2 regions of the Nocardia sp. NPDC049707 genome follow, and region 1 is predicted to be linked to the other one. Evidence: riboswitches for the same ligand, from Rfam matches in the RefSeq annotation. Region 1 holds a riboswitch; the other holds the start of a gene.

What was found. A riboswitch is a leader RNA that binds a small molecule or an ion and turns the genes downstream of it on or off. The one in region 1 is predicted to bind thiamine pyrophosphate.
Region 2: it holds a riboswitch for thiamine pyrophosphate, as region 1 does, so the genes downstream of both, thiC (phosphomethylpyrimidine synthase ThiC) here and AB0J29_RS04880 (cytosine permease) in region 1, are expected to answer to the same signal.

Annotation. Positions count from the first base shown of each region.
Region 1 is NZ_JBFANN010000003.1:117,119-133,054, forward strand. Features, by position in the region: gene AB0J29_RS04820 (TetR family transcriptional regulator) at 126-761, opposite strand; gene AB0J29_RS04825 (hypothetical protein) at 868-1,059, shown strand; gene AB0J29_RS04830 (TIGR03619 family F420-dependent LLM class oxidoreductase) at 1,032-1,904, shown strand; gene AB0J29_RS04835 (DoxX family protein) at 1,971-2,258, opposite strand; gene AB0J29_RS04840 (RNA polymerase sigma-70 factor) at 2,565-3,446, shown strand; gene AB0J29_RS04845 (helix-turn-helix transcriptional regulator) at 3,680-4,456, opposite strand; gene AB0J29_RS04850 (hypothetical protein) at 4,633-5,025, opposite strand; gene AB0J29_RS04855 (type 1 glutamine amidotransferase domain-containing protein) at 5,031-5,627, opposite strand; gene AB0J29_RS04860 (glutamate--cysteine ligase) at 5,740-6,843, shown strand; gene AB0J29_RS04865 (hypothetical protein) at 6,837-7,022, opposite strand; gene AB0J29_RS04870 (DUF72 domain-containing protein) at 7,153-7,926, shown strand; gene AB0J29_RS04875 (hypothetical protein) at 7,913-8,191, opposite strand; TPP riboswitch at 8,372-8,486, shown strand; gene AB0J29_RS04880 (cytosine permease) at 8,483-9,853, shown strand; partial or broken gene AB0J29_RS04885 (dethiobiotin synthetase) at 9,936-10,414, shown strand; gene AB0J29_RS04890 (DUF4173 domain-containing protein) at 10,557-11,747, opposite strand; gene AB0J29_RS04895 (ATP-binding protein) at 13,016-14,119, opposite strand; gene AB0J29_RS04900 (response regulator transcription factor) at 14,116-14,817, opposite strand; gene AB0J29_RS04905 (Rv2640c family ArsR-like transcriptional regulator) at 15,032-15,391, opposite strand; gene AB0J29_RS04910 (HdeD family acid-resistance protein) at 15,507-15,936, opposite strand, start outside.
Region 2 is NZ_JBFANN010000034.1:14,798-30,733, reverse strand. Features, by position in the region: partial or broken gene AB0J29_RS26195 (hypothetical protein) at 26-220, shown strand; gene thiC (phosphomethylpyrimidine synthase ThiC) at 382-2,007, opposite strand; TPP riboswitch at 1,999-2,125, opposite strand; gene AB0J29_RS26185 (VOC family protein) at 2,234-2,716, opposite strand; gene AB0J29_RS26180 (VOC family protein) at 2,785-3,192, opposite strand; gene AB0J29_RS26175 (MarR family winged helix-turn-helix transcriptional regulator) at 3,253-3,714, shown strand; gene AB0J29_RS26170 (TetR/AcrR family transcriptional regulator) at 3,955-4,512, opposite strand; gene AB0J29_RS26165 (KasA/KasB family beta-ketoacyl-ACP synthase) at 4,552-5,796, shown strand; gene AB0J29_RS26160 (thioesterase family protein) at 5,878-6,669, shown strand; gene AB0J29_RS26155 (SH3 domain-containing protein) at 7,030-8,517, shown strand; gene AB0J29_RS26150 (class I SAM-dependent methyltransferase) at 8,649-9,317, opposite strand; gene AB0J29_RS26145 (TetR/AcrR family transcriptional regulator) at 9,514-10,170, opposite strand; gene AB0J29_RS26140 (epoxide hydrolase family protein) at 10,256-11,392, shown strand; gene AB0J29_RS26135 (SDR family oxidoreductase) at 11,641-12,264, shown strand; gene AB0J29_RS26130 (GTP-binding protein) at 12,322-13,467, opposite strand; gene thiD (bifunctional hydroxymethylpyrimidine kinase/phosphomethylpyrimidine kinase) at 13,564-14,406, shown strand; gene AB0J29_RS26120 (TetR/AcrR family transcriptional regulator) at 14,583-15,305, opposite strand; gene AB0J29_RS26115 (class I SAM-dependent methyltransferase) at 15,474-15,936, shown strand, end outside.

The sequences.
Region 1 (15,936 bases):
ATCAGCAGGCGGGCGATGTGGATGGTCGCCTCCGACCGGCGCTTGCGGAAAGTTGCCTCCCGGTGAGGTCCTTGCATCCGGGGCGTTCGCGCAGCGCGTGCCGCGTCGCGCTCTGTCGAAAATCCCTACGCACCACCCGAAGTCGCCCCCCGCACCGGCACGGTGAGCATTGCGACGATCATGTCGATGATCTCGGCGGTGTCGCTATCGGGGTCCGCGGTGCGCACCCCCGCTTCCAGCGCGCGTTCGTAGTCGGCGATCAGGGCGAACATGACTGTCGCCATGGTTTCCAGGCGCTGGCGGCGTCGGCGGGGTGGCAGTTGTGGCAGGGCCGCGTCCAGGCGGGTGGCGATGATGCGGACGGCGGCACGGTCGGCGCCCGCGAGGCGGCGGGCGTCGGCAATGACAGGGTGGGCGCGCACCACCTCGAGGAAGCGGCCGTAGTGGGTGACCTGTGCCGCGTAGCTGAGTTCGAGGATGGGAGCGGCGAGCATCGCCACCAGTGTGCGGATCTCGCGTGCGGTGCCCTCGGCCTCGTATCGAGCGAGCAGCCCCATTCGACGATCTTCGAGCCAGTTCATGCGGCGGTCGACGATGGCCTCGAGCAGACCGCCGCGGGAGTCGAAGTAGTAGTGCACCGCGGAGTTGTTGCGCTGGCCCGCGGCCGCGGCGATATCGCGCAGCGGCACGTCCACGCCGCGTTCGGCGATGAGTCGTTCGCCCGCGTCCAGCAGAGCGGCACGCGGATCCTCGGCGGCCATATCAGCACTGTACTAAACCCGAGCATTGACGATATTAAGCAGAAGTGCTTAATTGGGCCGTACGAAAACGAAGGCGTGGCCGTTGCCGCAGACTCGAGGTGATCCGATGGCCATCGCGCGGGGCCCGATCTTCCAGTGGGTGGTGCGCGATAAGGACGCGGCGCAGCGCGAGTTCACCGAGCGCTACGGCGTCGCGAAGTGGTTCCCCATCCAGGACGTGCACTTCGGGCCGCGGATGTGCCAACGCCGAAAGTATGGAAGGCGATCGAGATGCGATTCACCTATGCCGAAACGATGACGGACCCGAGCTTCTATGTGCCGCTGGCGCAGGCCGCGGAGGCGGCCGGATATACGTCGATGACGATCGCGGACAGTGTGGCCTATCCGAAGGAATCCGACGCCACCTATCCGTACACCCCGGACGGCGGTCGAGAGTTCCTGGAGGACAAGCCGTTCATCGAGGCCTTCGTGCTGTCGGCGGCCATCGCGGCGGCCACGACCACGCTCCGGCTCACGCCTTTCGTGGTGAAGCTGCCCATCCGCCCGCCGGTGTTGGTGGCCAAGCAGGCCGCCTCGATCGCGGCCTTGAGCGGAAACCGGTTCGGCTTCGGCGTTGGCATCAGTCCGTGGCCGGATGATTTCGACATCATGGACGTGCCATTCGAACGTCGCGGTGCCCGGATGGACGAGTGCATAGATATCGTGCGCGGACTCACCGCGGGCGGCTATTTCGAATTCCACGGGGAGTTCTACGATCTGCCGCCGATCAAGATCAGCCCGGTGCCGACCGAGCCGATTCCGATCCTCATCGGCGGACACAGCGGCCCGGCATTGCGGCGCGCGGCCCAGCGCGGCGACGGCTGGATGCACGCCGGCGGCGATCCAGCCGAATTGGACCGGCTGCTCGCGAAACTCGATGTGCTGCGCGCCGAATACGGCACCCGCAAGGATTTCGAGATCCACGTCATCTCGCTGGACGGGTTCACCGTCGACGGTGTGAAGCGGTTGGAGGACAAGGGCGTCACCGATGTGATCGTCGGCTTCCGCTACCCGTACACCACCGAGCCCGATACCGAATCGCTGGACACCAAGATCGCGCACCTGTCCAGGTTCGCGGAGAAGGTCATCGCGAAGACGAGCTGAGCCGCTGCCACCCACGGACCCGGCCCGGGGGTGTCGGGCCGGGGGTCAGCCGGTGCGGGACGCGGGTCAGAACCGGCCGGAGGCCACGAAGGCGGCCACGGCGAGGTAGATCAGGTTCAGCGCCATGACCTTCGCTTCGCCATTGCGGAAATGGGTGATCATCGCACCGACCATCAGCAAGATCCAGCAGGCCGCGGTCACCGGCACCATAACCGGTGCGATATCGAGCGCGGCAGGCAGGATCAGCCCGGCCGCGGCCAGGAGTTCGAGGATCCCCAGGGTCTTGATGAAGCCTGCGCTGTAGTGTTCGGTCCATCCGGCGTAAGGGATCTCGGCCAGCTTCTCCTTGGGCACGAAACGTCTTGCTGATGCCGCCGGCCAGAGCGACCACGGCCAGCAATCCGGCGGCGATCCACAGAGCGAGGTTCATGATATTTCTCCTTGCAGTCGGCGACTTCGGACTCGAAACCCTGGGTCGCTATGGGGCGTGCACCAGACGACGACGCTCCGATACCTGTGACGGCTCGGCCGGGTGATGCCCGTCACAAGCACCTGGTGTCACAGAATGCGGTGGTCCGGCGTCTGGTGCGCGACGCAGTCGATATCGAAGAGACAGGAGCCACCCGTGGCCACACACTTCCGGATGCCGGGAGCGCAGTCGTGAGTGCGGACCCCGCCACCGAGGTCTTCGTCACCCACCGCAACCTGCTCTTCACCGTTGCCTACGAGATGCTGGGCTCGGCCGCCGACGCCGAAGACGTCCTGCAGGAGACCTGGCTACGGTGGGCGGGCGTCGACCTCGACACCGTCCGAGACCAGCGGGCCTACCTCGTCCGAATCACCACCCGCCAGTCCCTCGACCGACTGCGCACCCTCGGGCGCCGCAAAGAGTCCTACATCGGTCCCTGGCTCCCCGAACCGCTGCTGACCACGCCCGACATCGCCGACGATGTCGAACTCGCCGAGAACGTCTCGATGGCCATGCTGCTGGTATTGGAGACACTTGCGCCGACCGAGCGCGCGGTGTTCGTACTACGCGAGGTATTCGACCTGCCCTACGACGAAATCGCCGATGCCGTCGACAAAACCCCCGCCGCGGTCCGCCAGATCGCCCATCGGGCCCGAGCACATGTGGCCGCACGCCGACCGCGCGGGACGGTTTCGGCGGCCGAAACCCGAGATGTGCTCGCGGCCTTCCAGCGGGCGGTCGAAACCGGCGATATGCAGGGGCTGCTCGATATGCTCGCACCGGATGTCGTGTTGCTGGGTGACGGCGGCGGAATCAAACAAGCGCTCCCGCGACCTGTCACGGGAGCCGATAAGGTTGGCCGCCTGCTCGGCGCCTTGTGGGGCAGAACCACTGCCTTGTCGCTACAAGCAGCCCAGGTCAATGGCTACCCGGCGCTGGTTATCCGGCTCGACGGCGAGCTGGACACGGTCATGGCGGTGCGCACCGACGACGGGCTCATCACCGGCCTGTACGCCGTCCGCAATCCCGAGAAGCTGTCACGTATGCAGGCTGAAACCGCCCTGCGCCGCTGAGTTCATGGCCCTCGGATCAGCGCGCTCAATCGGCCTGCCGCTGCGGAGCACAGGCGGTGTCCGGCGGGTCCGGGTGGGCGACGAGCTGTTGCTGCCATGACACCCCGCTACAGATCGTCGCCCAGTGTGCGCTGCGGCGCGGCAATCCATTGTCGAAGGCGCGCTGTCCTGGTGATGGCGGCCGCCGACGGTCCACACCGCGCTACCGACATCCGAAGTCGCCGCGCCGGACATCACGACGCGGCGTTGAGGCGCTTCTTCGTCTCAGCATCGGCCGGGAAGAACGATTCGATGGCGAGTTCGGCGACGGTCACGTTCATCGGTGTGCCGAAAACGGTGGTGACGCTGATGAACGACAGTTCGTGGTCTTCGTGGCGCAGGCGCAGTGGGACGACGGCCTGGTCCGGTTCGGGGAGGGTGAGATCGACTGTGCCGCCGGGATATTCGCGCAGTTCGTCGCGGAGCTCGAGCAATTCGGGCGAACCGGTGACTTCGATCTGGCGCGACAGGCGCTCGAAGATATGGCCACGCCATTCGGCCAGATTCACGATGCGGCTCGCCATACCGTCGGGGTGCAGGCTCAGTCGCAGGGCGTTCACCGGTGCGGTGAGCAGTTTCGGATCGATGCCCGTCAACAGCAGTGCCACACCGGAATTGGCGTCGATCATATTCCAGCTCTGGTCGATCGCCAGCGCCGGATAGGGGTCGTGACCCGCGAGGATCTGGCGTATCGCACCGCGCACCGCGTCCATCGCGGGTGTATCGAGCGACGGTTCGGCGTAGGCGGGTGCGAATCCGGCGGCGAGCAGTAGTCGATTGCGTTCCCGCAACGGAATCTCCAACTGCTCGGACAGGTGCACCAGCATGGTGCGGCTCGGATTCGCGCGCCCCGTCTCGATGAAACTCAGATGCCGCGCGGAAGTTTCGGCGCGCCCGGCCAATTCCAGCTGGCTGAGCCTGCGCTCGAGCCGCCAGTGGCGCAGCAGGTCACCGGCTGTTTGCGTACTCACCCTGCCGATCCTACGAAGCCGGCGACCCCGACACGATTACCTGACAGGTAATCGCCGTCAGAACCGCCCGCGCCGCCCGGTTGCGCACAGTTGCGGTTTGCGCGGTCAGGCGATGAACGTGCCACGGCGGCGGGCCAGCGAAGAGGCCCTGTATCGGCGGTGAGCACCTCCACCTGTCAGGGCCAGCCACCGTCGGCCCAGCGCCGGGCCATATCGGCGACGGCGGCGGGATCGTCGATCCTGGCCACGGCGACCAGATCGAATTCACGGGTGGCCACGCTCATCGCCGCACCGCGGATCCGAGCCGGGTCGCGGCCCTTGCTGCCGCGGGTGCGGTCGTGAACCAGAAGCGCCGTCTCCCCCAGATCGCGGACGGCGATGACGTCCTGCCGTCCGAATTGATCATGGTCAGCCAGCAGGTGTACCGGCCGAGGCCACCCGGGAGCTTGTTCGATGCCCGCGTCGGGTCGTTCGCGAATGCTGTCCCAGTCGATCGGCGGCAACTCGTAACGGTCGGCGAGATGATTGTGTCCATATCGGTAGGACGATCGGATCTCGGGAGAACTCACCGGTGTCAGAGGATTTCATCGCCCACGAAGGCCTGGGCCGACTGGGCCGCGGTGAGCTCGGCGCCGATCGCGTCGGTGAATTCGGCGAGGTCCCCGGGACTGCGGGAGGTGATCAACGGCCAGCCGTTCTCATCGGAACGCACCACCGCACGATCGATCCAGCGTCCCTTGGCATTGACTACATCGGTGCGCAGCGAGTAGTAGGACGTCAAGGTCTTGCCCGCGACGACGTCGGCCTCCACGAGCAGCCACGGGCCGTGGCAGATCGCCGCGACGGGCTTGCCCGCACGCACGAATTGTTGGGCGACTTCCACGGCGCGATCGTTGACGCGCAGTTTGTCCGCGTTCACCGTTCCGCCTGGCACGACGAGCAGATCGAAATCGTCGACCTCGAGATCGTTGAGCGCCGCATCCGGCTGCACGACCTCGTCCTTGTCGACATCGTGTCGAAAAGTCTGGACCTCGGCGCGTTCGGGGGTCGCGTGCACGGCGACGGCACCGTGTTCGCGCAACCAGTCCAGCGGCACCGTGAGCTCGTCATGTTCGACGCCGGTATTCGCGGTCATGACCAATGCGCGCACACCGCGCAATTCCTCGGACATGCCGGACCCCTTTCTCACCGATCCTTTACTATCGTCGGCCTACCCCGGCGCGGGGCGCTCAAACGATTCCGGCACCCGTCCGGATCGGCGATAAGCGCAGTAAAATCCAGTAATGGCCGCGGCCCCGCCCACTGTCGGCGTGGAAGAAGAGTTCCTCCTGGCGGATCCGATCACGGGTGCGCCGAGTCCACGGAATGTCGAGGTCGCGGCAGCAGCCGCCGATGTCGGCATCGATCTGCAACTGGAGTTGACGCGCTGTCAGGTCGAGATCAATACCGACGTGCACACCCGGACCCCCGAATTACTCGACGACCTGCGTCGACTGCGCCGCACTGTGGCCAATTGCGCCGAGAAGCACGGCGCACGATTGCTCGCGGTTGCGGTTCCACCCGCGGTACCGGAGACGTTTCCGGTTACCGACACCCCGCGCTATCAACGAATCGCGGACAATTTCGGGATGCTCGCCCATGAGCAGGGTTTGTGTGGCTGCCACGTCCATGTCGGGGTGCCGACACGGGAAATCGCGGTGCTGGTCGGGAATTATTTGCGGCCCTGGCTACCGGTGTTGTTGTCGTTGACGGCCAATTCCCCGGTCTACCGCGCCACCGATACCGGATACGCCAGCTGGCGCAGCATTCAGTGGCAGCGGTGGCCGAGTTCCGGTCCACCGCCCTTCTTCGATTCCGCCGCGGATTTCGACGATATGGTGCGGATGATGCTCGCCAGCGGCAGCATTCTCGATACGGCGATGGTGTATTGGGATGTGCGGCCCTCGGCCTCGTACCCGACCGTCGAGGTGCGCGTGAGTGATGTACCGGCGACCGTCGAGGAAACGGCGTTGTTGGCGACGCTGATTCGCGCCGCGGTCGCCATGGCGCAGGCGGCGATACACGATGGGCTGCCACCGCCCCCGGTGCCCGCGGAGGTGCTGCGGGCCGCGTATTGGAAGGCCGCCAGATCCGGGCTGGACGGATACGGGCTCGACACCATCAGCGGCAACGCCTTTCCGGCCCGTACCCTGCTCACCGGGCTGGTCGACCACCTCGCCCCCACGCTCGAACAGTCGGGTGACCAGCAGTTCGTCATCGATACCGTCGATGCGGTGCTGGCGCGCGGCAACGGCGCCCGGCGCCAACGCACCGCTTTGTACGCACACAATGATGTCACCGATGTCATCGACGTGGTCGCCGCCGCGACCCTCGAGGGGTGCTATTGACCGGACGAGCCGAATACCGAGCGCAGACCAGCATCACGGACGATCTGTACGGCGACGATCGCCAGCAGCGTCGCACCGGTCATCATGTGCTCGATCGCGTCCGAGGTATGGCTCGGGAAGTTGAAGATCAGCACGCGGTGTGAGAACAACGCCCCTACCCCGACCTGAAGACGGCCCATTGCGGAAACTCCACTGGCCCATCCGATTCGCCGCTCGACCATCGATTAGTGGCTCATAGCACCCTCCCCGACTGATCTACTACACAGCGCAGTGGAGATAGCGGTGACGGGAAAGTGCTTCGATTGTGGTATGCCCCTGCTCGTCGGCACGTCGGGTTGGCAGTACCGGGACTGGCGCGACGTGCTGTATCCGAGAAACGTTCCGCAGCGCGCGTGGCTCGAAACCTATGCCGCGGGCTTCGCGACGGTCGAGAGCAACAATGCCTTCTATCGACTGCCCAGCGGCGAGACCTTCGCGGCATGGCGGGATCGCACACCGCCGGACTTCTGTTTCGCGGTCAAGGCCAGCCGTTTCCTCACCCACATCAAGCGGCTGCGTGACCCCGAGGAGCCGGTCGGGCGCTTGCTCGAGCATGCAGGTGTGCTGGGGTACAAGCTGGGGCCGGTGCTCCTGCAACTTCCGCCGACGCTGCGGGTCGATCCGGCACTGCTCGACGCCTGCCTGCGCTGTTTTCCGCCCGAGATCCGGATCGCAGTCGAACCCCGGCACGATTCCTGGTGGATTCCCGAAGTTCGTGCCGTGCTGACGGAATGCGGTGCGGCACTGTGCTGGGCCGATGTCCGGTCCCGCCCGGTCGCCCCGCTGTGGCGCACGGCGGACTGGGGTTATCTGCGACTGCATTCCGGACGTGCGAAACCCGCACCACGCTACGGACGCACGGCACTCACCAGTTGGGCGCGACGGCTGGCCGACACCTGGTCGGATCGCACAGAGGTGTTCGTCTACTTCAACAATGATCCGGGTGGTGCGGCGGTCCGCGACGCGATCATCTTCGCGCGTACCGCCGCCGCGGCCGGAGCCACCGTGAGTCGAACACCCACAACGGTTTTCAGCCGACGATAGCGTTCATAATGGTGCCCGCGCTGGTCGTGATGAGACCACCGACCATCGCGCCAGCGAGCATCTTCGGCGAGTCCAGGGTGCCGCCGCTCCACTTCTCCCAGGCGAAGCGGCCGCCCGCGTAGGTGATGCCGCAGACACCGGACAGCAGGACAAACCAAGTCAGGTAGCGGACCATCTGCAGGATCTTCTCCGAGTTCGGCGGCGCCTCGGGCGTCGGATCCCCGAATTGAGCAAGAACGGTCTCGTGCAAGGTAATCAGCATCATGGGCGCGTACTCATTCCAGGTTGAGGCGGTCAATGAGTGGCAGATAACCGAGCAAAAACCAAATCGCTACCGGGACAGTATGGTCGATGACCACGACTTTCGGGTGGTCTCGGCGGAACCTGTCCGGAATGTCCGAAGGCGCGCGGCGCGCCGGTGCCCGGGTGTAGCATTTCGCCCGAAAACCCCCAACGCGGGAGCTCGGGCACGGCCGGGCTGAGAGGGCGGACCCCACGTTTCGCCGACCGCATGAACCTGTCCGGGTAATGCCGGCGTAGGGAGAGCGGTACCAAGATGTCTACACCTACCCTCGAGCTGTCCGAGCGGCGCGAAGCACCGCTGACCCTGGACCAGCCCGCGCCGAAGGTCCTGTCGTTCTGGGACCAGAGCGCATTCTGGGCGAATCTCGGAGTCAGCCTGTTCGCCTTCTCCGGCGCGTACACGGTACTGGCACCGAACACCGATGGCGCCGCGCAGATCTCCATCGCCGCAGGCATTCTCGCGATGGTCATCGGAACGGTGGTCGGCGGACTCATGCTCGGCCTGGCGGCGGTGCCGGGAGCCCAGACCGGTAAGCCCGCGATGATGCTGCTGCGCGGACTGTTCGGCGCGAAGCTCAGCTACCTGCCGACGGTGCTCAATATCGCGCAACTGATCGGTTGGGGCACTTTCGAACTGATTGTCATCGGCGATGCGGCCGAGGAGTTGTTCGACGGTGGGCCGCACTGGGTCTATGTGGTCGCCGCGGGTGTGCTGACGACGGTATTGACGATCTGGCCGCTCGGTTCGGTACGGATGCTGCGGCGGTTCGTAACCGTCGGCGTGGTGATCGCGTTGATCTGGTTCTACCTCCAGTTCGTCCGCGCGGGTCTGCCGGATCTCACCACCAACCCCGGCCCCGCGGGCGGCGGGCCGTTCGGCGTGGATTGGAATCTCTTCTGGATCGCTAGCGATGCGGCGCTTGCGGTTTCGATCTCGTGGGTGCCGGTGGCGGCCGACTACACTCGGCACTCCCGCAGCACCGGCGCGGCATTCGGCGCGGCCAGTGGGGCGTATGCGTTCACCCAGATCATCGCGTATGTGCTCGGACTGTTCGCATTGGCGCTCGCGTCCGGCGCTGGCGGGGTGTACTCGCCATTCCTGAAGGTCACGCTCGGCGCGGTCTTCTTCTTCGTCTTCGTCTTTCGCGAAGCCGACCAGTCGTTCGCGAATGTGTACTCGACGGCCCTGTCAATCCAGAATCTCGCGCCTCGGGTCGACCGCCGGGTGCTCTCGATCGGTCTCGGCGCGCTCATCACCCTGCTCGCGCTGCGGCTGAATATGGCGAACTACTTCGGCTTCCTCGGCCTGATCGGTTCGGTCTTCGTGCCGCTGCTCGGCGTGCTCGTCGCGGACTTCTTCCTGCGGGCACGGGACCAGTGGGACACCTCGGCGACCGCGCCATCGCGGTGGGGCATGGTTTTCGCCTGGCTGGTAGGACTTTCGGTCTACCAACTGATCAACCCCGGCGACGCCGGAGTGTGGACCGACTTTTGGGTAGACGTGCAGGAAAAGCTGCACTTCACCAAGCAGGCCTGGATGAGCGCGTCCCTCCTGTCGTTCCTGGCCGCGCTCGTCATCGCATGGGGCGTAGGGCGCCTCTCAATGCTGCGCAAGTCCGCGTAGGCCCCGAACCAACGCGCGACTTGGGGCCGACCTGCACGGAGTACACGGCTGAACGAGATTCGCGGCAACTATCGTCAACGCCATGGCTCACGACGTACCCCTGCAGGTGGCGGTGTGTGGACCGCGTGATTGCACAAATACCGAGGCCGAATGGGCCGCGGAGGTGGGGCGACTGCTGGCGGGCGCCGGGGCCACGGTTCTGTGTGGCGGTGGCACCGGCGTCATGGCCGCGGTCGCCGAGGGGGCTTCCGGCGCGGGTGGCTCGTCATCGGGGTCCGACCTGATACCGACCGGTCCGCTGCCTGTCGCGGGCTGTCCGCTGTCCTGTACACCGATATGGGCGAAGGCCGAAACGCGATCCTCATCCACTCCGCCGATGCCGTCATCGTGATCGGCGGCTCCTGGGGCACCCTCTCCGAACTCGCCTTCGCCCGCCACCGCGGCACCATCCCCGTCATCTCGCTCGGCGGCTGGCAACTCCACGACGCCACCGGAAACCCCATCCCCGCAGCCCAACTCGCCGCCGACCCCGCCGACGCCGTCCACCGCGCCCTCACCTGAGCGCCGAACTCTATTCGGCGCCCACGCAGCACTCAGCAGCCGCTGAGTATCGGCCACCCGGGAACCGTTCGCATTCCCGCGCCCGAATCCCCGGATTCCGCAGGATCAGGACAGAAATGGGTGCTGAGTCGGTATGCCCGACCTAGCGGGCGCTCGCGCGCGACAGGTTCCAGCCCTGCCACGTGTCTTCATCGAGATCGAGGCGGATCGCGGACAGCACTTTGCTGCGCTGCGGTTCGGGAAGCCGACCGATGGCAGGGACGATATCGGGAGAAAGACCGCTGAGGTAGCGCGTGTCGAGCTTCCCGCCGTGCTCCCAGCGATCGATATTCCGTTCCGCGACAAGGCCTTCTGGGTTGAGCACTGCCAGCGCGACCAGTGTCGACATCGCCGTGCCGATGGCGGCGCGCGGCAACCAGGTGCCGTCCAGGCGGAGCACCGCCGCGATCATCAGCAGGTACACCAGCCCCAGCCAAAGTTCGCATACCTCGACCAGCACACGCATGACGGTGAAGCCATAAGCCTGCTGGTAGGTCCACATGCGACCGAGGGCGGAGGCGACAATGATCAGCGTCAGCACGCCGATCACGCACAGCAGGATGCGCAACCAGGCCCGGTCGGCGGCGGAATCCTGTGCGGCCCAACGCAGTACGACGGCGATTACGGCAAGGGTGAGGATGGTGACGATCGAAAGCTGCCAGAAGCCGCTGCGCGCGTATTCGGCGTAGGTCAGATTCGCGGTGCGCTGGACGTAGTCGTCACCGCCGAACAGCGCGACGAACTGGGCGGCGACGAAGACCGCGAACAGGATGGTCAGCGCGCCCACCGGCAGTGCCCACTCCAACCGTCGCAAGCATCGGCCGGACGGCGCGCCGGTCGCCGTCGCCCGCGGCCCCGCGAGCAGATACATGGCCCCGACGCTGCCGAGTCCGAGGAGCACGAACAGCACGATCCACCGCACCATCGATCCCGTGTCGAGCTCCGGCGTCACGGCGGCGAGTAGTTTCGCGAATGTCGCGTCGGCGCCACCCAGCAACGGCACGAAAACCGTCAATAATCCGAGCGTCACCGCAACGGATATCCCGGCCCGCCACGACCGCCGTGCCGTACCGTCACCGATCCGACCGAACGCCGAATACACCCACGGAATGCCCGCAAGCGACTCGAACGGCACCGCGATCACGTCGTACCACGCGCCATGCACCGACCGCCGCCCGACGACAGCCAACGACCCAGCCATCCCGGCGCCCACTACACACAGCGCGAACAGCCACCCCGCAGCCCGCACCGCCCCAACCGCCAGCAGCGTGAGCGCCAGGGTCGTCCACCACACTCGACCCCAATTCGCCGCGCGGACAACGAATCTCGATCCAGCGGGATCAGCCTCCGCACCGCCATCTGCCAGTCTCGTCCGGCCGCTGGTCACCAAATGCCCGGGATCATGCTTCGTCGCCCTCGATGCGGGCGATTCCAACGAATCCGGTGTCGACGACGCAACCTCGCCCGTGCTGGTCGAATCAGCCCGATCCGCCCCCACGTTCTTGAGCAACATCCGACCACCGGCAGCCACGGGAGCCGAATGCCCCGGCTCACATTCCACTGCCTTCGAGGCGGGCGATTCCGACGAATCCGGTATCGACACCGCGTCGCCGCTGTTCACCTCGGATCGATCGGATTGCACACCAGTACCTTTGAGCAACGTCCGACCGCCGGGCGCCTCAGCAGTCGAACGTCCTGTGTCATGGGCCGTCTCCTGGGAAGGGGCCGAATGCGTTATCGGCAGCGCTCCTTGGCTCGCTTCCGCCGCCGTACAACGTGCGCGTCGGTCCACCGTGAATACCGCGGCTGCTGCGACCGAACCGGCAAGCACCCAACCGACTCCAGGGCGGTCCAATGGGATGAACACCGCGCCCGCCAGACCTGCGATGCCCGCTGCGGGTAATACGCCGGGCGGACAAGCGATGCGCCGCCACCTCGGCACATGCACAGGCCAGGGTCTCGGCATTGGCAACACGGAGCCAAGCGGCGAAACCGGCGGCGCGGCGGGCGGCAGTGCATTCGACGGCGGGCTCATCGGCACACTCACCTGACTCGACGGACTCGACCACACGTTCGGCGGGCTCGGCGGCGCGGCCGACGGCATTCCCGATGACGCATCCGCCGTACCACTCGACGACACTCCCCGATCCGCAGTCGACAGGCCCGTGGGTGCGCTCGACTCCGTCTGTGCCACGTCCTCGCGCATCGGATCCGATGCGTCCGACACCCGCGCAGCGGACGATGCGGCCGCCCCCTCGGAAGCTGTGTGCTCGTCCGGAATCACATCACTCGCGGACTCGGCCGAGGTCGGCTCATCGCCAACGGACTCGGACGCGGACTGGTCGTCGGACGCCAAGTGTGTCCTCAACCGCCCTGTTTCGGCCGAAGACTCGGCAGCGCTCGGCGCCGATCCCGCTCCTACCTTCGGCCGCGATATCGGTGGCGTGGATGATTCGGGTTGCCATGGGTCGGCTGTGGGTTCGTCGGACATGGTGTCCCTCCTATGGGTGTGCGGGATCGTCCCGGACGTCGTTGGTCCGGGCAGCGGAATTTCGGAGTCGGTTACGGGGCCGGGAGAACCACACGAATGCGGGAGCCCGGATCGGCGACGGCTATGGTGCCGCCGTGTAGGTCGACTATCCAGCGCGAAATGGCAAGGCCGAGTCCGGTACCACCGCCATCGGTGCGCCCGCCGCGGGTGAAGCGGTCGAAGACGGTGGCGCGCTCGGCGATCGGTATGCCGGGGCCTTGGTCTTGGACGTCGATGACAAGACCGCCGCGGTCGACGCGGGCCTCGATGCGGACTTCCCCACCGGCGGGTCCGTGGCGAGCGGCGTTGTCGAGCAGGTTGAGCAACACCTGATGCAAACGTGCACGGTCTGCGAAAACGCTTGCGCTGCTTGGTTGCACGTCGGTGCGGAACCGCACTCCACGCCCGAGCGCTGCGGCGGCCACCTCGGCCTCGGCGACCACCTCGACCAAAAGCGGTGCGACGCTGAGTTCTTCACGGACGAGCGCGCGAGCGCCGGATTCGATGGTGGACAGGTCGAGCAGTTCGGAGACCAGGCGGCCGAGCCGTTCGGTTTGGGCGAGTGCCGTGCGCAGGGTTTTGTCGTCGGGTTCGGATACGCCGTCGACCATGTTCTCCAGCACCGCATTCAGCGCGGTGATCGGGGTGCGCAGTTCGTGGGAGACATTGGCGATCAGGTCGCGGCGCTGTTGGTCGGCGGCGGCCAGGTCGGCCGCCATCTGATTGAAGGCCACGGCCAGTTGCCCGATCTCGTCGCGGGAGCTGGCCCGCACCCGGCGGGTGTAGTCACCCTGCGCCATCCGCTTGGCCGCCGCCGTCATCTCGCGCAGCGGCCGAGTGGCACCATGCGCGAGGATCTGCGAGGTGATCAGCGCGATCACCGTCGCCGTGATCGTCGTCTTCGGTGGCAGCCAGCCGATCCGCAGCCGGAAGAACCCGAATGCCACCCCGGCCGACCCGAGCATCAGAATCGCGAACTTCAGCTTGATCGATGTCACCGGATCCAGCGGTCGCGGCAGCACCTCCGCGACCGCGTCCGATATCGCACGCAGCTTCGGCGAAACAGCCGCGCGCCACGCCCCACCGGCGCGCACGACCTCCCCGGTAGCGCGATCGGAACCGGAATCTCCGCTCATCGTGCGTCCAACGCGTAACCGACACCATGCACCGTACGGATGACGTCGGCGCCGAGCTTGCGGCGCAATGCCTTGATATGACTGTCGACCGCCCGGGTGCCCGCGGCGTCGGCCCAGTCCCACACCTCTTCGAGCAATCGTTCCCGGGCCAGTACCACGCGGGGACGCCGGGCGAGGCGAGCCAGCAGGTCGAATTCGAGCGGAGTGAGTTGGGCTTCCATATCGGCTCGCCACACGCGGCGCTGCTCCACATCGATGCGCAGGTCGCCGACGACGATGGTGGCGACGTCGCGTTCGGCGGCGCGGTCCATGCGGCGTAGTAGAGCGTGGACTCGGGCGGCCAGGACACGAAGCGAGAACGGCTTGGTCAAGTAGTCGTCCGCGCCGACACCGAGACCGATGAGCTGATCGGTTTCGTCGGTGCGCGCGGTGAGCATCAAGACCGGAATCGGGCGCGCGGCCTGTAGGCGGCGGCACACCTCGAGACCGTCGAAGCCGGGCAGCATCACATCCAGCACGACCAGATCGGGCACAACGGCCTCGGCCGCCGCGACCGCACCGGGCCCGTCATGCGCCAGATCGACGGTGAATCCCTCGGCCCGCAGCCGCGCCGCCACCGATTCCGCGATGGTCACCTCATCGTCGACCACCAGAATCCGTCGCGCCACCTGCCCGTTGCCCGCCCCGTGCTGTTCCATGAACCGAAACCCTAGCCACCCGCTGTGGAGAGAAGCCGCGCCAATTGTGGAGATTCCGTGTGCACCGCGGGCGCATGTGCTCGCGGACGACGGCGGAGCCGACGCGATCACATCGTGTCTCACCGAGAGCGAACACCAGAAAGCCGTGCCCATAGCAGACAGTTGGGGACATGGCTGCCATGGGCAGGATCGGGATACGCGTGTCCGATTCCTGCTAGCGACAGCACTCCGGGTCGAGTACGAAACATAAGGCGGACAACGCATCCCGGCGTGCCGCATGCTGAACGGTCATGCCCTGACGCACCGATTCCACCAACCCGGCGGCGCGCAACTGCCCCAGATGATGGCTCACCGTCGACTCCGCCAGCGCTACCGCGGCGGCAAGCTCACGGGTGTTGACTGTGCGGTCCCGCTCGGAAAGCAGTAGCGACATCAGCTTGACCCGCACCGGATCTGCCAGCGCCTTCAGCCGCAATGCCACTTCCAGCGCGACCCGCTCGTCGACCGGAGCCGCCGCCACCGGCGCGCAACAGATCGGCGCGGACACATCGAGCGCAGGTAGCGTCTTCGGCATATCCATATCGTGGCACACATCGAAAGCCCTGAGGAGGCGCGGCGAAAAGGTCAGTCCCGCACCAGAAATACGCCCGCGGCGGCCACTGGGAGCGACGGCTAGCCGATCCGAGATCTCAGACCTGGGCGAGCTTCTTCGCATCCCTGCGGACACCGAACGAGGTGACGATCTCCACGATGCCCAGGATGATCAGCCACCACCCGGCGACCAACGCCAGCGTCGCCACCGACTGGACCGGCCACACGATCAGCACGACACCACCGATCGCGGTAAGGATCCCGAAGAAAGCCTGCCAGCCTCGACCCGGCAGCGCGGGCTCCGAGATCGCCGCCATCAGCAGCGCGACACCGCGGAACAGCCAGCCGATGCCGATCCACAGGCCGAGCAAAAGAATCGACTCCAACTCGTTACGGAAGCAGAAGATACCGATGATGATCGACAAGACACCACTGATGAATGCCAGCACTCGGATTCCGGTGCTGGTGTGCGTGCCGAACGCGGCCAGCAGCTGCAGGAAGCCACTCACCACCAGATAGATGCCGAAG
Region 2 (15,936 bases), on a different contig from region 1:
CGCACCGGAAGGCCAGGACTTCCGGGTCGGCACGCGAATCGGCGAGCAGGTCATCGATCTCGCTGCGGCACTGGAGGATCCGTATTCGCCGCGCCGAGTCTCAATCCGTTCATGGCGGCGGGGCCACGTCGGTGGCATGCAGTGCGCAATCGGCCCCGGGTTCGCATGCGCCGCGCATCGGCCTCGGCGAGGTCCGCGGACATATCTGGCATGCGCGTGATCGAGAGATGCGCTCAACGTACGGTTGACCGCGCAAACCGCTCGGCAGCAATTTTCCCGAATCCACTCCTGAGCGGCGGATTGTTCGTGTAGCTTGCTGAGAGAAGCCCCGGACCTCACTTGGTCCGGGGCTATCGCCATTCAGTGGCCGCCGGGGCCTACCTACGACACCACCGGCAGATATACCTGTGCGCCATGGTCGGCGAATTCCGCGGACTTCTCCGCCATCCCGGCTTCGATCGCCTCGATCTCCGAAAGCCCCTGGCGCGCGGCGTATTCCCGCACGTCGGCGGAGATGCGCATCGAGCAGAACTTCGGACCGCACATGGAGCAGAAGTGGGCGGTCTTGGCGGGTTCGGCGGGGAGGGTTTCGTCGTGGTATTCGCGGGCGGTGTCCGGATCGAGGGCGAGGGCGAACTGGTCGCGCCAGCGGAATTCGAACCGCGCCTTGGACAATTCGTTATCGCGGTCCTGAGCGTGCGGATGGCCCTTGGCCAGGTCGGCGGCGTGCGCAGCGATCTTGTAGGTGATCACGCCGACCTTGACATCGTCACGATTGGGCAGACCCAGGTGCTCCTTGGGGGTGACGTAGCACAGCATCGCGGTGCCCGCCTGCGCGATGATTGCCGCGCCGATGGCCGAGGTGATGTGGTCGTAGGCGGGTGCGATATCGGTGGCGAGCGGGCCGAGGGTGTAGAACGGCGCCTCCTCGCACAGTTCCTCCTCCAGCCGCACGTTCTCCACGATCTTGTGCATCGGCACGTGCCCCGGACCCTCGATCATGACCTGCACGCCATGTGATTTCGCGATCTTGGTCAGTTCGCCGAGGGTGCGCAGCTCGGCGAACTGGGCCTCGTCATTGGCATCGGCGATGGAGCCGGGACGCAGTCCGTCACCGAGGGAGAACGTTACGTCGTATTTCGCCAGGATCTCGCAGAGTTCGGCGAAGTTGGTGTACAGGAACGACTCCTGATGATGCGCCAGACACCATGCCGCCATGATGGATCCGCCGCGCGAGACGATGCCGGTGACCCGCTTGGCTGTCAGCGGGACGTAGCGCAGCAGCACACCGGCGTGCACGGTCATATAGTCGACGCCCTGCTCGCACTGCTCGATGACGGTGTCGCGGTAGATCTCCCAGGTGAGCGCGGTGGGATCGCCGTTCACCCGCTCCAGCGCCTGATAGATCGGCACGGTGCCGACCGGGACCGGCGAATTGCGCAGGATCCATTCGCGTGTCTCGTGAATGTTCTTGCCGGTGGACAGATCCATGATGGTGTCGGCGCCCCAGCGGGTGGCCCACACCATCTTCTCCACCTCCTCCGCGATCGAGGAGGACACGGCCGAATTGCCGATATTGGCATTGATCTTCACCAGGAACTTCTTGCCGATAATGGTCGGCTCCAGCTCTGGATGCTTGTGGTTGGCCGGGATGACCGCGCGACCCGCGGCGACCTCGTCGCGGACCAGCTCCGGCGTAACGCCCTCGCGCGCGGCGATGAAGCGCATCTCGGGGGTGATGATGCCCTGCCGGGCCCAGGCCAGCTGGGTCGGCGGACCGTCGACCTCGGGCTTGGCCCAGCCGTCGCGCAACTTCGGCAGACCGGCCTCCAGATCGATGGACGCCGTATCGTCGGTGTACGGGCCCGAGGTGTCGTAGACGTCGAAGTGCTCGCCATTGGTCAGATTGATCCGACGCACCGGAATACGCAGGTCATCGACCTCTTGATAGTGCTTGACGCTGCCCTCGATCGGACCGGTGGTCACGGAGTCGACAGGTGTGCTCATGAATATCCTCCCTACGCCGGCATTACCCGGTCAGGTTCATACGGTCGACGGCCCTGAACGCCCGAATTGGGCTAGCCGTCCTCTCAGCCCGCTGGTGCGAGCCCCCGTTGGTGTGTGAAATTTTCCCGCTCGACCATACCTTTCCATGTCCGTGCCCCGCCGGGCGATCGGAGGAAAATCCAGCGAAGCGCCCGAGGCCCGACCGGGCGCCGGTAGATTCCGCAGATCAGCTGATCTTGCCCGCGTAGGCGTCTCGCATGCCCTGCAGGTCGATCTTCTGCATCCCGAGCATCGCCTGCATGGCGCGGTTCGCGGCCGCGCGATCGGCACTGGCCAGCAGGGTGTCGGCTTCGACGGGCCAGATCTGCCAGGGCACACCGTATTTGTCGTTGAGCCAACCGCATTCGATCGGCTGACCGCCGTCGGCGAGCAACGCCGTCCAGAGTCGGTCGACCTCGTCCTGGCTGTCGCAATTGACCAGCAGTGACATGGCATGGGTGTAGTGGTAGTCGCCGCCGCCGTTGATGGCGGAGAACTTCTGGCCGTTGAGTTCGAAATCGACGAGCATGGTGAGCCCGGCTTCCCGCGGACCCGCCTCGGAGTAGGGCACGACATTGGTGATCTTCGAATCGTCGAACAGCGAACAGTAGAACTCGGCGGCCTCCTCGGCCTGAGTGTCGTACCAGAGGTTCGTGACGATTTTCTGCATGGTGGTCCTCCCGATCGGTGTGCTTGTATCAGTGCCGACGGCGCGAGCGGGCGGAATTCATCGCCCGGTCAGTAGGACTGGAGTTCGATCAGGGTGCCCGCCGGGTCGCGCAGGTGCGCTGTGCGCAGATTCGGGCCCCAGTGCGGACGATCGGCCGCGGCGGCGGCCAGGGTCGCGCCATGACGCAGGCACAAGTCGAGGCCCGCGTCGACGTCGGGTACTCGGCAGACGAACATCACGGCATCCTGCGCGGGTGCGGCGGTGACGGGCAGGTCGGTGCTGCCGACGACCTCGGACATCGCGTTGCGGTCGAAGAGCGCCAGCACCGCTTGGTCGTCGACATCCCAGTTCGCATAGGGACCCGCGGCGGTGCCTTTGATCAGCTTCGCGCCGATGAGCTCCGGTAGGACGGCGGCATAGAAGTCGAAGCATGCGGCGAAGTCGGTGACTAGCAGTCTCGTGTGCAGGGCGTCCATGGCGCGTCTCCTTATTAGTAGGTGTGAACCTATCGTAGGCTCAGCCCTATAATTTGTCGCATGGATTCCGCGCGTACCCTGCCGCCGAGCCTGCTCGGGCTCGAGACCTACCTGTTGTCACGGGTGGGCAAGACCGCGCGCGGCCGGTTCGCCGATCGCCTTGCGGCGCATGGACTTCGGCTGTGGCACATGGCCATACTCACCGCGCTCGCCGATTTCGGACCGCACGCGCAGCGCGATCTGGGCATTCGGCTCGATATCCATCCGAGCGATGTGGCGAAGATCGTCGACGAATTGGCCGACGCCGGTCAGGTCGAACGCACTCGCGATCCCGCCGATCGTCGTCGCATGTCGGTGCGGATCACCAGGACCGGCCGGACCGCACTGCGCGCCCTCGACAAGGAGGCACGGCAGGTACGCGACGAGATTCTGGCCCCCCTCAGCCAGCAAGAACGAATTGCCCTATCGAACATGATGCTTCGCCTCTTCCAACACACCCACCCCGGCACCGTGCCGGAGTGATTGGCGCTCGCCCCATTTCAGCTCCACATGGCCATTGGGCGTGGATCAAGATCAGGTGGCAATGCGGGCAGTCGTTTCTCGGGCGATGCCGCGATAGGTTCCACCTGATCTTGATCGCGGTCCGGCCGAGCGGCCCTGCGATTCATCGCCGTCGCCGCACTCTGCGCCACCATCGCCCTCGCTGAGGCACCACATCCGACACCGTGTCGGCTTAGGCAGCCGACACAGAGTCTTTCGTATCTAACGGATGATCTGATCGATCAACCGGCGCGCGGCCCGATCGGTGCGCTCCACATCGCCGGTGATCAACCGATCCTGAATGATGCCGCGCAATCCCGAAACCAATAGCGTGGCAACAGCTTCCGGGTCATCGATGGATTCGATTCGACGCAGCGCATCGGTGAGCGTCCCGATGAAGGTCGTGATCGCGGCATTCGCGTATTCGCCATAGGGACTGCCCGGCGCACACGCCGCCCCCAGCACCTGCAGCAGCACCCGCACACTCGTCGTGGCCTCCCCCGCGATATTCACCGCACAGAATTCGCCGAGCCGCGCGCGCAGCGAAGCCGCGTCGGAGACCCCCGCGAAGACCGCGGGGATATCCGGACGCTGCGTAGTAAGCGCCTGGACCAGCAGTTCTTCCTTGGTGTTGAAGTAGTGGATCAGCATGCGCGAACTGGTGCCGAGTTCGGCGGCGAGCGGGCGTAGCGACAGGTCGCCGAGACCGTGGGCGGCAATGTATTCGACGACACCGGCCAGCAGGTCGGCGCGTTTCGCATGGTCGATGGGGCGGGCCATGAGTTGACTGTAGCGATTGATACAGGTATTCATGACACCGTGACTGTAACAATCGCTTCAGAAACTCGCCCGGCCGTCGTGGTCACCGCGGTCGCCGCGACCACAGCGCTCGCCGATGACATTGATGCGACCTGGTCCGGACTGCTCGCCGGGCGCAGCGGCATCGGCATGCTCGACGACGATTTCGTGGCCGAATACGAACTGCCGGTCCGCATCGGCGGCAAGTTGAAGACACGGCCGGGTGATCAGCTCACCCGCATCGAACAGCGCCGTCACTCCTATGTCGAGCAGCTGGCCCTGGTGCTGGGCCGCCAGGTCTGGCGCAATGCGGGCGCACCCGAGGTCGAGGGTGAGCGGCTCGCGGTCGTCATCGGCACCGGACTCGGCGGCGGCGATGCGCTGATCAATGCGGTCGATTCGATGCGCGACGGTGGCTACCGGAAGGTGTCGCCGATGTCGGTGCCGATGGTCATGCCGAACGGTCCGGCCGCGACGGTCGGACTCGAAATCGGCGCCAAGGCAGGGGTTTTCGCGCCGGTCTCGGCCTGCTCCTCCGGTTCGGAGGCGATCGCGCACGCCTGGCGGCTGATCACCACCGGCGAGGCGGATGTGGTGGTGGCCGGTGGCGTCGAGGGGCATATCGATGCGGTGCCGATCGCGAGTTTCGCCATGATGCGGGCGATGAGCACCCGCAATGACGAACCGGAGCGGGCATCGCGACCTTTCGACCGGGACCGCGACGGATTCGTCTTCGGCGAGGCGGGCGCACTCCTGGTGTTGGAATCCGAGCGGCACGCGCGGGCGCGCGGCGCGCAGATGCACGGACGCGTACTCGGCGCGGGGATCACCTCCGACGCCTATCACATCGTCGCATCGGAACCGGAGGGCATCGGCGCCGCGCGCGCCATGCGCAAAGCGATATGCACTGCCGGATTACAGGTTTCGGATATTCAGCACGTCAATGCGCACGCCACGTCCACCTCGATCGGCGACGCGTCGGAAGCCAATGCCATTACCGCGGTCACGCCGGAGGCATCGGTGTACGCGCCCAAATCCGCTCTGGGCCATTCGATCGGCGCGGTCGGTGCGCTCGAATCCATCCTCACCATACTGACACTGCGCGACCAAATCGTCCCGCCCACCTTGAATCTCGACAATCAGGACCTGGAGATCGACCTCGATATCGTGGCGGGCGCACCCCGTGAGCAGCGCATTGATTTCGCGCTCAATAACTCCTTCGGTTTCGGCGGCCACAATGTCGCCCTGGCGTTCGGGCGGGCGTAGCGCTGGCGGCCTATCGCCGCGGAGTAGCGTCATAGCAGAATCGTTAACCGTACGAACAATCCAGCGGAACGGGACAACGACGTGGCGGAAGCCTTCTACACCCCAGATCCGGCGAACCCGAATCGGTTCGTCTCGACCGAACTGACCCGCGGTCCGTGGTCACCGGACGCCCAGCACGCCGGACCGCCCTCCGCGCTGCTCGGGTACGCGATCGAGCGTTGTGAGCCGCGGGCCGGATTCCAGGTCGGGCGGGTCGCGGTGGAGATTCTCGGCCCGGTTCCGCTGGAGCCGCTGACGGTGGCGACGCGGGTGGCCCGCCCCGGCCGCAGTGTGGAGCTGATCGAGGCGACCCTGTCCACCGATCGCGGACCGGTGCTGCGGGCGAATGCCTGGCGCTTCAAACTCGCTGAGCCGGAACTCGAACTGCCCGAGCAGTTCCTGCCGTCCGGCGCCCGGCCCGGTCCGGACCAGGGGGTGTCGTCGCCGTTCCCGTCGGACCAGTCGATCGGTTTTCACACCGGCATCGACTACCGCTTCGTCACCGGATCCTTCGGCGAACCCGGCCCGGCGATCTGCTGGATCCGGCTGAAGTATCCGATCGTCGCGGGTACCACCCCGAGCCCACTGGAACGCACACTCGCGGCGGCGGATTCAGGCAATGGCGTCAGCTCGGTACTGGATTGGTCCCGCTACCTGTTCATCAATACCGATCTCACGGTCACCCTGCACCGACAGCCGGCCGGCGAATGGGTCTGCCTGGATGCCGCGACCTACCCGCAACCGTACGGCGTCGGCCTGGCGGAGTCGGCGCTCTTCGACGAAAAGGGCCCGCTCGGCCGCAGCACTCAAACGTTGTTCCTGGGACCGCGCTAGCTCGGGTGCATCCTGCGCGGTCGAAGAGTGCGGCCCCGCGCGGACACTTGGTGTGCGCCGTCGGATCGGGTTGACCGGCCGACCGGATCAAAGCGGTGAGCGATCCGGACTTCGCAGGTTGGGACCGCCGGTCGGCCGGTTGCTGAGCAATCGCCGCATGTGAAACCATAAATGTGATTCGGTCGACCCGAGAACTCTGATGACTGGATACCCGGCAGCAAACCGCGCATCGCGGACACCGGGCCCGGCGACCGATACCACTCGCGCAATGGTTTCCGGTCCGGGTCTTGCTGGATTATGTGCCCTGCTCGGGCTGCTTCCGGTCGCGCCACTGCTGGCCGACGCGGGAAGGAGTCGACGATGTCGAATCCGATTCGCTTCCGGCTGACCCCGGACCAACTCGCCGCGGCCTTGGCCATCGCCGGGCTGGCGCCGGGGCCGCGGTCCGCGCTGCCGCCGCGGACCCCGCCGCACGACCCGGCGGCGGCGCTGCGAGACACCGGACTGCTCGAAGCTGACGACCGACTCTCCAGACCGGCGACGAACGCACTACGGATCGCCGCCGATCCCGCCCACACCACCGCGATCACCGCCAACCGCGCGGGGCAGGACACCTGGATGGCGGCGCTGCTACTGCGCGGGGACGAAGACGACACCTATGTCATGCAGGCCGGAACCGGCGACAACGGCTTCGACTTCGCCGTCGTGCCCACACTCGGCGAGGCCACCGTGCTCGTGGACGAACTGCTCGATCTCACCTCCTGCGGCCCCGGATCCGCGTCACCACCGATCGACCTCGATCTCATCGCGTTCGCCGCGCTGCTCGCCGCCGCCGACACGGCACAAGAGGCCCGTCTGGCCGCGGTCCTACGTCGAAACGTCGCGCCCGAACCGCTCGAACTGCGGGCGCTCGAGCTGGAGGAGCAACTCGCCAAGGGGCTGGCCAGCGGCGACACCCGTTGGGCCCTATCCGCCGCCAAGGGCGCCGTACCGGTATCGCTCGCCGCGGCGGCCGGTCGGATGACGGAGGGACTGGCCCGGCTGGCGTTGCTGGACCTGGTCCGACTGGAGGCGCTCGGTAGCTACCGATTCACCGATGCCGGGACCGCGGTGGCGCGGTCGTTCAGTCAGCTGGTGACGACCGGGAGCATTGCCGTATTGACCAGTGCGGCAACGAAACAGGACGCACTCGCCCATTTCACGGTATTCCGTTCGACGTTCACGACCCGGTTCGCATTCTGGCGCGAGCTGGCGGCACGCAACCCGCGTGCGGAATTGTTCGAGACCACAGCGCAAGTCGCGCTCCGTCTGGTGCGTGATGTGCTGGACCCTGTCGTGGTCAAGCCGTTCGCCGACACCATACCGGCATTCGACGCGTCTGCCGTACCCACGGAGGTCGTGCCGGAGCTGGTCGAGCGCGGCAGCGCACCGGCATGGCATCCGACCCACCAGGTGCCCGGCAACGGCATGCTCGCTTGGGCCACTCCCGACCCGACCCGGCCGCCCATCGCCCGCATCGACCCGCGCGTCGAACTCCAGATCCTCGAGTGGTCCGGGGACTGGGCGCATATCGCCTGCAACAACGGCTGGACCGCATGGATCGATGGGCGCGCCATCGAACCCCTCGCTGGCGCGTGGTACCCGACCCACCTGGTCCCCGAGGGCGGACTGGACGCATGGGCCGCGCCCGATCCGAGCCTCGACCCGATCACCAGCATCGCTGCCGGCGTCGAACTCCAGATCCTCGGCCGCGCCGGCGATTGGGCGCATATCGCCTGCGACAACGGCTGGACCGCATGGGTGGACGGCCGTGCGATCCAACCACTCACACTGCCCGACGCACCCTGAACATCCACCGACAACGGCCGCATCTGACGTCCCGATCACGAGCCGGTTCGCCGAAGTGATCGCCGACGCGGAGGGGTGTGCTGTCTCGTGCGGCACCAAGCTCGTCGGTGCGCGGACGAGTGCAGTTTCAGTCAGGTATCGCTTTTGGTGGCCGCACCCATGATCAGCGGTCGAACAATCGGGGGCATTCTCCGCCACGACGTTTCCTGTACGTCGTCGAGTTCCAGCCCACACGCCCGGATCAGCTCGAGGGTGGCACGGTTGCAGTGGCAGCCCTCCGCGAACCGGCGCCACGGCTCGGCGAGGCGGTCTTGCCATAAGGCAAGTCGCGGCGACTGGGAACGTACGTGCTCGATAAACAGCAACTGGCCGCGGGGACGCAACACGCGCTCGATCTCCCGCAACACCGGATCAGGGTCGTCGACGGTGCACAACACGAGCGTTGAGACGACCGTATCCACGGTTTCATCCGTGAACGGCAGTCGTTCCGCTGATGCGTCGAGCACACGCGCCCGGTGTCGACCGCGACGCAGCCTTCGCGTCAACCGCGTACGCATCGCGGCCTCCGGTTCGGTCAAGATCAGCTCGTCGAGGCCGTGCGGGTAGTACCCGAGGTTAAGACCGGTGCCGCTGCCGAGCTCGACAGTCCGTCCCCTTGCACGGCCGAGCAAATCACGCCGACGAGCGCCCATTCCCGCCCGCTCGCCCACCCACAGCAGCGGGTCATAGAGCGCCGCAAACGTGCGGGCCCACAGGTCCGAGCCCGCCACCGCTGCGGTCGGCACGGCGCCACTGCTCATGAACTCGACCTTACTCCGGGCAGGCGTCATTATGTCCGCACGGACACCGGCAGCGCCGTCCCCGCCAGACTGTGCACCGGACCTGAGCAACTCGCCCTTCGACCTCGCGACCGCGGTACCAACGTCCTGAGACACCACACCTAGGGCGCGGAGAAATTTGTTGGACGGCCCAGCAATTCCGCGCGCTGCGCCGAACTCATTGTCGCTGGTTACGCGGTTGCCAGCGCCACGCGAATTCGCCCACTTCCGGTGGTGGACCGGGCAATTCACCTTCACCAGAGAGCCCCGCGATCAGGATGGCCAGCACGCGCTGGCGCAGTTCGGCGGTTCGCGCCTGGTCTGGCATGGCGATGGCCGCGCATGATTCCAGGACGAGACCGAGGTCGTTGGCATTGACATCCGCACGTAGCCGACCGGAAGCGTGCGCCCGCCGCACCAGTTCCTCGGTGACCGCACCCGAATGCGTGATATCCGGGAGTATCGACTCATCCGGGGTGAAGGTGCCCGCCAGATGTACGGACAGCGAATGCACATCGGCGTCGACCACCCGTTCCAGGAATCCCACCAGACCGCGCCAGCCATCCGAATCCGCCAGCGCGGCATCGGCTTCGGCGTTATAGCGGCGTAGGCCCTCGTAACAGAGGGTGCGCAACAGCACCTCCTTGCTCGGATAGCGGCGGTAGAGGGCACTGATCCCCACTCCGGCCCGTTCGGCGACGGCGGCGATCGGCGCGTTGGCATCGGCCAGGAAGACCGCGCGGGCAGCTTCGAGGATGAGCCCGTCATTGCGTGCGGCCTGGGCCTTGCGACCGGGCAACCCCTTCTCAACTGGGGCGTTGGATGTCTTCGGCATGGATTCAGATTAGCACTTGAAACGGAATGATCCGTTCTGATACGGTTCAAACAGAACGAAGCATTCCGTTTCAAAAGGAGTAGAGATGACCGCCATCACCCCCTTCCGCATCGACATCCCGCAGGCTCAGCTCGACGATCTGGCCGACCGGCTGTCCCGGGCCATCTACCCGAATGAGTTGCCCGGCGTCGGCGACGGCTACGGGGTGCCGAACCAGCGGGTGCGGGGTCTGGCCACGTACTGGCTGGAACGCTTCGACTGGCGCGCGCTGGAGGCGAAGCTGAACTCCTACCCGCAGTTCACCACCGAGATCGACGGCGAGAATATTCATTTCCTGCACATCAGGTCCGCTCGGCCGGATGCGCTGCCGGTGGTCCTCACCCACGGCTGGCCGGGTTCGGTGCTCGAATACCTCGATGTCATCGCGCCGCTGACCGAGCCGGAATCGGCCGATGAGCCCGCCTTCCATCTGGTCATCCCGTCGCTGCCGGGATTCGGGTTCTCCGGGCCGACCCACAGCACCGGATGGGGCACCGTCCGCACCGCCGCGGCCTGGGCGGAGCTGATGAGCCGACTCGGCTACGAGCGCTATGGCGCCATCGGCAACGACGGTGGCTCGATGGTCTCACCGGAGATCGGGCGGCTGGATTCCGATCACGTCGTCGGAGTGCATGTGACGCAGCTGTTTTCGTTCCCATCCGGTGATCCATCGGAGTTCGAGGGGCTGTCCGAGGACGATATGGCGGCGCTGCGGCATCTGCAGTGGTTCCACGAGAACAAGATGGCCTTCAACACCTTGGCTAGCCAGCAGCCGCAGACGCTGGCGTTCGCGCTGGCCGATTCGCCGATCGGATTGCTCGGCTGGAATGCGCAGTTGTTCGGCGAGAGCCTCGACGAGGAGTTCGTGATCGGCAATGTGGCCATCTACTGGCTGACCGGTACTGCCGGGTCGTCGCTGCGGTTCTACTACGAGAATGCGCACACCGCGCAGCAGCCGAGCGGACCGACCACGGTGCCGACCGGATTGGCGATGTTCAAGGGTGATTTCCAGTCGATCCGCCGGTTCGCCGAGCGCGATCACAGCAATATCGTCAGCTGGAATTCCTACGACGCCGGCTCCGCAGAAGGCGGCCCGAACGATGCGGCCGGACACTACGCCGCACATGAGGCACCGCAGCTGATCGTCGCCGATATCCGGCAGTTCTTCGCCAAGCTCGGCTGAGTTGCACGCTGCGCAAGGGCTCGCATCCTTTCTCCGGACGCGGGCCCTTGCGCTTTCCGGCGTAGACCCCCTCGTATGGTTTCGAGACGCATGGCCATGGTTCGTCTCGTTCTCTGTTGATGTACTGGATTCACCAACAGCTCAACAGCTTTCAACACCCCGCGGTGCGAGCGTCAGGCCCGGAGACGGCAGCCTGCGTAACCACGTAGGGCTCGGGAGCACCGCACATTCAACACAAGGAGAACATCATGCGCATCGCAGTCTTCGGAGCCACCAGCACCGTCGGTCGGCTGGTCGTCGAGCAGGCACTCGAGCAGGGGCACGAGGTCACCGCCTTCACGCGCAATGCGGCGAGTGTGCAGCAGCGACACGAGCGGCTGCACGTCGTCGAGGGCAATGTGCTCGATACGCATTCGGTGGAGCGGGCCGTGGCCGGGCAGGACGCGGTGCTGATCTCGCTGGGTGCGGGCCGCAAGGGCGTCGTCCGGGCCGAAGGCACCCGCGCGGTGCTCGAGGCGATGGACCGGACCGGCGTCAAGCGCCTGATCTGCCAGACCACTCTCGGCGTCGGCGACAGCCGCGGCAATCTGAACTTCCTGTGGAAGTACGTCATGTTCGAAATGCTGCTGCGCGAGGCCTACGCCGACCACGAAAAGCAGGAAGAATACGTACGCGGCAGCAACCTCGACTGGACCATCGTCCGCCCGAGCGCCTTCACCGACGGCCCACGCACCGACGCCTACCGCCACGGCTTTCGGGCCGACACCAAGGGCCTATCCCTCAAAATCGCGCGCGCCGATATCGCCGCCTTCATGCTCACGCAACTCACCGACCCCACCTACACCCACCTGGCCCCCGGCATCTCCAACTAGTGATCGAGCATGTATTGGCGGCGGGTCCTCGCGGCGATTGGCCCGCATGGTTTCAGTTCAGTGCTGATGGAGAGCGCCCCAGGTGGGGAATGGGTCCGGATAGGTGGCCCAGGCGCTGCGGCCCGCGTTGAATTCGTCCTCGGTGAGCAGGGCGGCGTCGAGGAGTGCGCGGATGTGGGCGGTATCGAGTTCGATGCCGATGAAGACGATTTCTTGGCCCGCGGGAACTTCCAGGGCGGCCCACCAGGCGGCGGGTTCGAAGGTGAGGTTCGGACCGGCTTGCGACCAGATTGCGGCGAGGTCGGGGCGGGTGGCGAGCCAGCAGAAGCCTTTGCTGCGCAACATGCCTCGAAGTTGGGCCAGGGCTTCGGCGAGGCGTTCGGGATGGAAGGGACGATCGGCGGTGTAGGTGAGGCTGCGGATGCCGTATTCCTCGGTTTCCGGAGTGTGGCCGCCCGCGAGTTCCTCGTCCCAGCCCTCGGATTCGGCGGCGACGACGGGGTTGTAACGACCGGTCGCGAGGACTTCCGCGAGATCTACCGCTCCTTTCTCGGTGCGCAACACATGGGCGCGTGGATTGAGCCGTCGCACAGTGGCTTCCACGGTTCCGACGGCATTGGCGCTGACCAAGTCGGTCTTGTTTATCAGCACGACATCGGCGAATTCGACCTGATCGACAAGCAAGTCGGCGATGGTACGCGTATCACCTTCGCCCGCCTCGAGATTCCGCTCGGCGAGCGCTTGCCCGCGAGCGATCTCGGCGAGGAAGGTGGAGGCGTCCACCACGGTGACCATGGTGTCCAGGCGAGCGATATCGCCGAGTTTGAAGCCGTCGTCGAATTCCCAGTCGAAGGTCGCGGCGACCGGCATCGGTTCGGAGATTCCGGTGGATTCGATGACCAACTGATCGAAGCGGCCCGCCCGCGCGAGTTTGCCGACCGCCTCGATCAAATCCTCGCGCAGCGTGCAGCAGATGCAGCCATTGGTCAGTTCGACCAGCTTCTCCTCGGTGCGGTCGAGGTGCCCCTGCCCGGCGACGAGCGCGGCATCGATATTGACCTCGCTCATGTCATTGACGATCACCGCGACGCGGCGACCGTCCCGATTGGCCAGGATGTGGTTGAGCAGGGTCGTCTTGCCCGCGCCGAGGAAGCCGGAGAGCACGGTGACGGGCAGCAGGTCAGAGGTCGATGAAGTGGTCACGCTTTAATGATAATGGTTTTCATTTAGAACTAAGCAATCGGGCAGATCGGAATCCGGCCCTCTTCGGTCGGGTCCATGCTGGGTAGGGTCTGTTTTGTGAAATTCCTGCCGCTTGTGCCCGATGGGCAGACCCCGGTTCGCGTCCTCACTATCGCCGGGACCGACTCCGGCGGCGGCGCGGGCATTCAGGCCGATTCGCGGACCATGGCGCTGTGCGGGGTGCACGCGTGTGTGGCGGTGGCCGCGGTGACGGTACAGAATTCGGTCGGGGTGAGCGGGTTCCATGAGATTCCGCCACAGGTCGTGGCCGATCAGGTGCGCGCGGTGGTCGGGGATATCGGGGTCGGGGCGGCCAAGACCGGAATGTTGGCCTCGACGGCGATCATCGAGTCGGTCGCGGCGGTGTGCCAGGAGGTGGGGATCGGGCGGGATCGGACGCCATTGGTGGTCGATCCGGTGGCGGCATCCATGCACGGCGATCCGCTGCTGCACGAGGAGGCACTGGATGCGGTGCGGCATACGCTGATTCCGCTGGCCACAGTGGTGACACCGAATCTGGACGAGGTGCGGCTGATCACCGGGATCGAGGTCATCGATGATGCCTCGGCGCGGCGGGCGGCGGAGGCGCTGCACAAGTTCGGGGCGCAATGGGCGATCGTCAAGGGCGGGCACCTGCGCTCCTCGGCGGTCAGTACCGATCTGCTCTTCGATGGCGATCGATTCCTGGAGTTCACCGCGCCGCGGATCACCACCGGCAATGACCACGGCGGTGGTGACACATTCGCCGCGGCTATCGCGTGCGCGCTCGCCAACGGGTACTCGGTGCCGGATGCGGTCGAGTTCGCCAAGGATTGGACCTACCGCAGTTTGGTCGCGTCATATGATCTCGGCGCAGGTCACGGGCCTGTTTCTCCGCTCTGGCGGCTCTCCCGTTCTTGATCGCCGGGGCCATCGGGTTCGGGTGCCGAAACTTGTCGGTGGGTGGGTACATACTTAGGGCATCGCAGACACCGTCGGCCTCGATGATGCGGTTGACGAGAACATAGTGGTTCGAAGTGGCTGCGGAAGCCGACCGCCCAGGGCGCGCCCGCGGTCGGCACCACCGGTGGTGCACATCAGTCGTTGGAGAACGCGCGGTGCAGCGGTAGCTCCGCGTGGAAGCGGATGCCGTTCAGCCGCGCATTGGCATCGGCCAGTGCGGAGATGATCTCGGCCAGGTAGGCGACGAACTTCTCGATCGGCATGGCGGGTACCTGTAACCGGTTCGCGCCGAGCCACCAGTCGGTGGCCGAGGCCACCGCGCCGAATACCGAATAGTTGACGAGTTCAACGCTGGCTACCTCGACGGACTCGTCGGCGAGCAGTCCGGTGAACAGATCCGCGGCCCGCTTGGCCGATTGCCGAGCCGATTGCAGCGCCCGCTCGGATTCATCGGTCCGCCGGGTGAAGTGGCTGTGCAGCATGAACCGGAAAACATTGGGATGCTCGGACACCACGAGCACATACGCGGCCGCACCCCGCCGAATCAATTCCCGCGCCGAATCATTCGTCATATCGGCACTGGAAACGATCCGCTCCCACAGCATGTCGCCAACCCGGTCGACAATCGCGTTGTACAGATCCGTCTTGTCCTCGAAGTGCCGGTAAAGTTTCGGCTTGGCCGCCCCGGCTTCCTTCGCGATATCCCCCATACTCACCTCGGGCCCGAACTTGTCCAGCGCCCGAAACGCCGCATCCACGAACTGCCCCCGCACCTTCACCCGATGCTCCCGCCACCGCTCTGTCCGAGCATCGACCCGCTTGGGCGCCCCCGCATCGACTCCCCGCCCGCTCCGCATCACGAATCCGACCGTACCAACCCCGGCACCGACCTCGGTCGGAACCGAAACCGAGGCACGCGGGCTTTTGCTGAACCGGCAAGAAAATTGGCGTTGTCGTGGACCCGCGCACATCATGCGAACAGGGTCGATGGACCGAGATACGCGATTTCGATGGGAGAGCGACGCATGAGTGAGGGCACCGCCACCGGCAACACCCAGGAGTTCTGGGAGGGGTTTTATCAGGATCGGGATCAGGTATGGACCGGGAATCCCAATCCATTGCTCGTGCGTGAGGCCGCGGGGCTCGAGCCGGGGACCGCATTGGACCTCGGGTGTGGTGAGGGTGCGGATGCTGTGTGGCTTGCCGGGCGCGGCTGGCGGGTCACCGCGGTCGATGTATCCGTGACAGCGCTGCGGCGCGCGGCGGCGCATGCCGACGAGGCGGGCCTCGGGGAGCACATCACGTTTGCCGAACATGATCTGGCGCAATCGTTTCCGGAGGGGATGTTCGATCTGGTTTCGGCGCAGTTCTTTCATTCGCCGGTGGCGCAGGAGCAGGAGCGGGCGAAGGTGCTGCGGCGGGCCGCGGAGGCGGTGCAGAGCGGCGGGGTTTTGTTGATTGCGGGGCATGCGGGGTGGCCGTCATTTG